Regions from separate parts of the Pseudomonas sihuiensis genome, predicted to be linked through region 3. Evidence: predicted binding sites of a transcription regulator. Region 3 holds the regulator's gene; each other region holds the start of a gene.
The links. Region 3 encodes FliA, which starts transcription of late flagellar genes. Its sites were predicted from a motif close to CTAAAGTTTNNNNNNNNNNNGCCGNTAA; they were not measured.
Positions count from the first base shown of each region.

Region 1: fliD (flagellar filament capping protein FliD) is a predicted target of FliA. The motif match lies at 805-832, and genes of this name have one in related genera.
Region 2: BLT86_RS01250 (flagellar protein MotY) is a predicted target of FliA. The motif match lies at 1,019-1,046, and genes of this name have one in related genera.

Region 1 is NZ_LT629797.1:4,323,154-4,325,422, forward strand. Features, by position in the region: gene BLT86_RS20345 (peptidoglycan DD-metalloendopeptidase family protein) at 1-512, shown strand, start outside; gene fliD (flagellar filament capping protein FliD) at 949-2,244, shown strand; gene fliS (flagellar export chaperone FliS) at 2,244-2,269, shown strand, end outside.
Region 2 is NZ_LT629797.1:237,643-239,911, forward strand. Features, by position in the region: gene pyrC (dihydroorotase) at 1-929, opposite strand, end outside; gene BLT86_RS01250 (flagellar protein MotY) at 1,083-2,030, shown strand; gene BLT86_RS01255 (argininosuccinate synthase) at 2,148-2,269, shown strand, end outside.
Region 3 is NZ_LT629797.1:1,908,969-1,911,237, forward strand. Features, by position in the region: gene BLT86_RS08995 (protein phosphatase CheZ) at 1-85, opposite strand, end outside; gene BLT86_RS09000 (chemotaxis response regulator CheY) at 105-479, opposite strand; gene fliA (RNA polymerase sigma factor FliA) at 580-1,326, opposite strand; gene fleN (flagellar synthesis regulator FleN) at 1,323-2,153, opposite strand; gene flhF (flagellar biosynthesis protein FlhF) at 2,268-2,269, opposite strand, start outside.

The DNA.
Region 1 (2,269 bases), 2.4 Mb from region 3:
ACAAACCCAGGTTGCGCTACGCCCTCGGTGATCCGCGCCTGCAGCCGAGCATCCATCGTTATCCGTTGCCCTGGCGTGGCGGTCCGTTCCGTCAGACCCAGGGCGCCAACGGCACCTACAGTCATTTCACGCCCAAGGGCCGCTATGCAGTGGACATCGCCATGCCCGAGGGCACGCCCATCGTCGCCGCGCGCGGTGGTGTGGTGGTCAAGACCGAGAACCAGCAGAGCGGCCGCGGCAACAACCCGGCCGGCAACTTCGTGCGCATCCTGCATGACGACGGCACCATGGGCGTTTACCTGCACCTGATGAAGGGCTCGGTCAGCGTGCGTGAAGGCCAGCGGGTGGAAACCGGCAGCCTGTTGGCGCGCTCCGGCAACACCGGCAACAGCACCGGCCCGCACCTGCATTTCGTGGTGCAGCGCAACGTCGGTCTGGCCGTCGAGTCCATTCCCTTCAACTTCCGTCAGCCGGTCAACAGCCTGCCGAACTTCGCCGTCGGCGGCGAATAGCTCGGCAAGGCCTGCCGGCTACGCTCCTTCTGCGGATATCCCGCCGCAACACTGTCGCGCGCTCGCGCATTTCTGGTGTTTCCGTTGTTGCGCAGTGGCGCCGGTGCGCATGGCGCACCCTACGGGGCATGCGTGTACCGCGGACGGGGCTGGTGCCATCGGTAGGGTGCGCTGCGCGCACCGCGTCACCGCTGATGCTGTGGTTTGCCCGCTCTCTGCGGCGTTTTCCTTAAGTCACCCCCCTGTGCTGTCGCCTTTGTAATCGGTACGTCCGCCACCAGCGCGACGCAGGCGGAAGTTGGCCTTCCGCTCGTCGTTCAGCAGTGTGCAAGCGGAAAGGATCTTTCACCTGGCGGAACGCCTAGAGCCCTCTAAATCAAGGGTTTCAGCTGTTGGCACCGCTATTGCTATCTCACAGGAAAACGGGTGTCCGACTATGGCTATCGATTCAGATTACGTGCAAAGCATGGCGACCCAACTGGCCCAATACGAAATTCAGGGCCAGTTGGCCAAGGCCAACCGCAACCAGGCCGCATACAAGGCGCAGCTCAGTGCCCTGACCAGCCTGGATACCGCACTGAAGGCTTTCAAGACTGCCGCCAGCGGTCTCAAGCTGGCCGGCAGCAGCATGTTGGTCAACAGTGCGAGCTTCAGCCAGGAAGGTTATGCCAGCGCTACAGTGGGCTCCAAGGCCGTGGCCGGCAGTTACGACTTTTTCGTTCAGCAATTGGCCAGCAAGAGCCAGGTTGCCCTGCAAGGGCTGCAGGACGGCGACCTCGGCAGTGGCAGCCTGACCATCGGCCAGGGCGGCGACGCGTTCAATGTCGACCTCGGAGCCGTCGCCACGCTCGATGAGCTGGCCGCAGCGATCAACGGCGCGAGCGACAACAATGGCGTCAAGGCGACCCTGGTACGCAGCAATGGCCAGGTCAACCTGGTGCTGACCAGCGAGAAGACTGGCGCCGACCAGGCCATCAGCCTGAGCGCCAGTGGCAATGCCGCGGTTGAAGGTGCGGTGGCCAGCAGGCAGGAGCTGTCCGTGGCCAAGGACGCCATCGTGCGTCTGGGTGGCGAGACCGGTATCGAGCTGACCAGTACCAGCAACACCTTCGACAACATCATCGATGGCGTCAGCCTGACCTTCAACAAGGCGCACAAGAGCGGCGATGCCCCTCTGACCATGGAAGTCGGCCAGGATCAGAAGGCCACCAAGGAGAAGGCGCAGTCTTTCATCAACGCCTTCAACGCGCTGATGACCAGTTTCGACTCGCTCACCGCCAGCGGCGGCGAGAGCGGCGGTCGTGGAGCCCTGGCCGGTGATGCCAGCGTGCGTGCCATCGAAGGCATGCTCAATCAGTTGGTGCGGACGTCCTTTGGCGGGGCGAGCCTCACCGAGTTTGGCATCAGCGCCGACCGTAACGGCAAGCTGACCATCGATAACGCGCGCTTTGAAAAAGCCGTGGCAGCCAACCCCGAAGGTTTCGAAAAGCTCTTCACCGACAAGGGCAACCTGCTCGATACCCTGGACAAGAACCTGGCTGCCTACACCAGCAGCGCCGGTGGTCTGCTGACCAACCGCAAGGACACCCTCAACACCCAGCTGCGCCGTGTCGATCAACAACTCGACACCATCCAGAAGCAGTACGACTCCTACTACGCCCGCTATCTCCGCCAGTACACCGGTCTCATGCAGACCATGGCGGCGATGGAACAGACCTACGGAATGTTCTGATGAGTGCCTACAACCTCAACGAAAG
Region 2 (2,269 bases), 1.7 Mb from region 3:
ATGCTGTCGCTGTTACGTGGCATGCCGTAGAAATCCGGGCCGTGGAAGCTGGCGAAGGCTTCCAGCTTGTCCAGCGCACCGCGCTGCTCGAAGGCCTCGGCGTACAACTCGATGGCCGCATAGGCGGTGTAACAGCCGGCGCAGCCGCAGGCGGCTTCCTTGGCGTGCTTGACGTGCGGTGCCGAGTCGGTGCCGAGGAAGAACTTGACGTTGCCGCTGGTGGCGGCGTCGAGCAGGGCTTCCTGGTGCACGTTGCGCTTGAGGATCGGCAGGCAATAGAAGTGCGGGCGAATGCCGCCAACCAGCATGTGGTTGCGGTTGTAGAGCAGGTGGTGCGCGGTGATGGTGGCGCCGACGTTGGCCGAGGCGGCCTCGACGAACTGCACCGCGTCGCGGGTGGTGATGTGCTCGAACACCACTTTCAGTGTGGGGAAGCGTTCGACCACGCGGGTCAGGTGCTCGTCGATGAAGGCTTTCTCACGGTCGAACACGTCGATCTCGGCGCGGGTCACTTCGCCATGCACCAGCAGCAGCATGCCGACCTCGGCCATGGCTTCCAGCGCCGGGAAGATCTTGTCGATGCTGGTCACGCCCGAGTCGGAGTTGGTGGTGGCGCCGGCCGGGTAGAGCTTGGCGGCATGCACGAAGCCACTGGCCTTGGCCGCGCGCACATCCTCGGGGCTGGTGTTGTCGGTGAGGTACAGCACCATCAGCGGCTCGAAGCGGCTGCCTGCCGGGCGGGCCGCGAGAATGCGCTGGCGATAGGCGTCGGCTTCGGCGGCGTTGCGTACCGGCGGAACCAGGTTGGGCATGATGATGGCGCGGCCGAAGGTGCGCGCGGCATCGCCGACGGTGTGTGGCAGCACCGCGCCATCGCGCAGGTGAATGTGCCAGTCATCGGGACGCAGGAGAGTCAGGCGGTCGGACATGGAGGCTTCCAGGCGGGTAAAACGTGGCCGCATGTTAACTGAAAAGCGCCTGTTCGCGCTCGCGCCGACGCGACAATCGCACGTCGGGGGTCAAGTTTCCGTGCGCCTGACCGATACCCCTTGGGAATGCCGTGAACCGCCGTGGAGTCGACCGTGCGTGCGCCCAATTTCCTTCTGATCAGCCTGCTGGCTGGCATGCCCTTGTGCCTGCCAGCGCACGCCATCAGCTTCCAGACGCGGCTGGAGAAGGTGGAGTGGACGGTCGAGGGCGATCAGTTCGAATGTCGCCTGAGCCAGACCATCAGCAATTTCGGCAGTGGTGAGTTCGTGCGTCGTGCCGGCGAGCAGGTCACCTTCCGCCTCAAGGCCCGTGAACGCTGGATGGGCGCGGGTTCGGCGACTTTGCTGGCGGCGGCGGCGCCCTGGCAGCCGGGGCGCGGCGATATCAATCTCGGTGTGGTCAGCGTCGGTAATGGCGAGGTGCCGTTCAACAGCTCGCAGGAGCAGGGGGCGCGGCTGCTCACCGGTCTGCTGGAAGGGCGTAGCCCGGTGGTGCGCCATCGCACCCTCAATGGCGGCGACAATCTGGAAGTACGTTTGCTGCCGGTCAAGTTTCACAAGGCCTATGACGATTACCAGGCGTGCACCGCCAAGCTGCTACCGGTCAATTTCGATCAGATTCGCCAGGCGCAGATCGGTTTTCCCGGTGGCGGCATCGATCTCGATCCGATGGCCAAGGCCAAGCTCGACATCATCCTCGACTTCGTCAAGGCTGACCCGAGCATCAACAGCTTCCAGATCGATGGTCACGCCGACAACAGCGGCAATCGTCTGACCAATCGCGACCTCTCACGCCGCCGTGCGCTGGCCGTGCAGGAATATCTGGTGGCCGGTGGCGTACCGGTCGAGCAGATCACCATGCGCTTTCATGGCGAGCGTTACCCGCTGGTGCCAAATAACAACGAAGCCAATCGCGCCAAGAACCGCCGCGCGACCCTGCGCCTGGATCGCGTACCCGCGCCGGAAGTCCCGGTACAGAGCGAACCGCAGACCGCTCCACCGACCACCCCGGTCGATCCGGTCGGAAGCACCCCCTCCTGAGCAAAAAACGCTGACTCCCGCCGTCGCTTCGTCGTCACAAGCTGTCGCGCCCCTGTAAATTGGCCCGCAGGGCCAGTAGAATCACCGGTTTTACCGTACAACCCGTGGAGTGATGGCATGGCGGACGTCAAAAAGGTAGTTCTGGCCTATTCCGGTGGCCTGGACACCTCGGTGATCCTCAAGTGGCTGCAAGATACCTATAACTGTGAAGTGGTGACCTTCACCGCTGACCTCGGTCA
Region 3 (2,269 bases):
CTTGCTCAAGGCTATCGACCAGATCGCGGGCATTGTTTTTCAGGGTCGACTCAAGGTCACCCAGCGTGGAGTCATCATGTTCCATAGCACCCTCGCGGCTGACATCAGCCGTTGACCCGCTCGAAGATCTTCTCGATCTTTTCCTTCAACACCTGAGCGGTGAAGGGTTTGACCACGTAGCCATTCACACCGGCCTGGGCCGCCTCGATGATCTGATCGCGCTTGGCTTCAGCGGTCACCATCAGCACCGGCAGGTGCTTGAGGCGCTCGTCGGCACGTACGGCGCGCAGCAGGTCGATGCCGGTCATGCCGGGCATGTTCCAGTCGGTCACCAGAAAGTCGAAGCTACCGCTTTGCAGCATCGGCAGCGCCGAGGTGCCGTCATCGGCTTCCGCGGTGTTGGTGAAACCCAAGTCCCGCAAGAGGTTCTTGATGATCCGTCGCATCGTCGAGAAATCGTCAACGATGAGGATTTTCATGTTCTTGTCCAAGTCGACCTCCGTACAGTCCCAAACGTATTGCGCTTGCAACTACGTCCTTTAATCGTGAAACCGTTTTGCGCCTGCGAGTACGCCGCGTTCAGCCAGCACGCCATTCACTCAGCCGCGAGCGCAAACGCGCCGCGCACTGGCTGTGCAACTGGCTCACGCGTGACTCACTAACCCCCAGCACTTCACCGATTTCCTTCAAGTTCAGTTCTTCATCGTAATACAGCGCCAGCACCAGACGTTCGCGCTCCGGCAAACCGGCGATGGCATCGGCCAAGGCCGCCTGGAAGCGTTCGTCTTCGAGGTCCCGCGAAGGTTCGAGGTGAGTGTGTCCGGCGTCTTCGTGCAACCCGCCATGCTCACCGTCCTGCAACAGGTCGTCGAAACTGAACAGGCGGCTGCCCAAAGTGTCGCCAAGAATGCCGTAGTAATCCTCCAGACTCAATTGGAGTTCGGCCGCAACCTCGTGATCTTTAGCGTCCCGCCCGGTTCTTGCCTCAACGACACGAATGGCATCGCTGACCATACGGCTGTTGCGGTGCACCGAACGCGGCGCCCAATCACCCTTGCGCACCTCGTCGAGCATGGAGCCGCGAATACGGATACCGGCGAAGGTCTCGAAACTGGCACCCTTGCTGGAGTCGTATTTGCGTGAGGCTTCGAGCAGGCCGATCATGCCGGCCTGGATAAGATCATCGACCTGCACGCTGGCCGGCAGACGAGCCAGCAGGTGGTAGGCGATGCGCTTGACCAGCGGCGCATAGCGCTCGATCAGCTGGTGCTGGGAGTCCTGCGCCTGAGCCTTGTTGTACATACGAAGTCCAGAGGCTGCTGTCATACGGCCGAGTCTGCGGTCGGTTGTTGCACCAGACGCTCGACGAAAAACTCCAGATGACCACGGGGATTGGCCGGTAACGGCCAGGTATCTACCTTCTGAGCTATCGCCTTGAACGCCAGGGCGCACTTGGATCGAGGGAAGGCTTCATAGACAGCACGCTGCTTTTGCACGGCCTTGCGCACACACTCATCGTAGGGCACGGCACCGACATACTGCAGGGCGACATCGAGGAAGCGATCCGTCACCTTGGTCAGCTTAGCAAAGAGATTTCGTCCTTCCTGCGGGCTGTGGGCCATATTGGCCAGTACGCGGAAGCGGCTGATGCCGTGATCGCGATTGAGCAGTTTGATCAGCGCGTAGGCATCGGTAATCGAGGTGGGCTCATCGCAGACCACCACAAGGATCTCCTGCGCCGCACGCACGAAGCTGACCACCGCATCACCGATACCGGCAGCGGTGTCGATCACCAGCACGTCAAGATTTTCGCTGATGTCACTGAACGCCTGGATCAACCCGGCGTGCTGCATCGGCGTGAGGCTGACCATGCTCTGCGTACCGGATGCTGCCGGCACGATGCGCACGCCGCCCGGCCCCTGCAGCAGGACGTCACGCAGATCGCATTCACCCGCGATGACATCGGCCAGGGTGCGCTTGGGCGTCAGGCCCAACAGAACGTCGACGTTGGCCAAGCCAAGGTCGGCGTCCATCAGCATGACCCGACGGCCAAGATCGGCCAGGGCCATGGACAGATTGACCGACACATTGGTCTTGCCGACGCCACCCTTGCCGCCAGTCACCGCAATCACCTGTACGGGATGCATACCCATGTTCTTTCTACACCTTGTCTAACTTCGACTTGGCCCTACAGGTCGTTGGAAAGCACCTGTTGAGGCCGTTCACTCCCGCACCACGTGGCGAGAGGGTGCAACATTCTCGCTGCTTC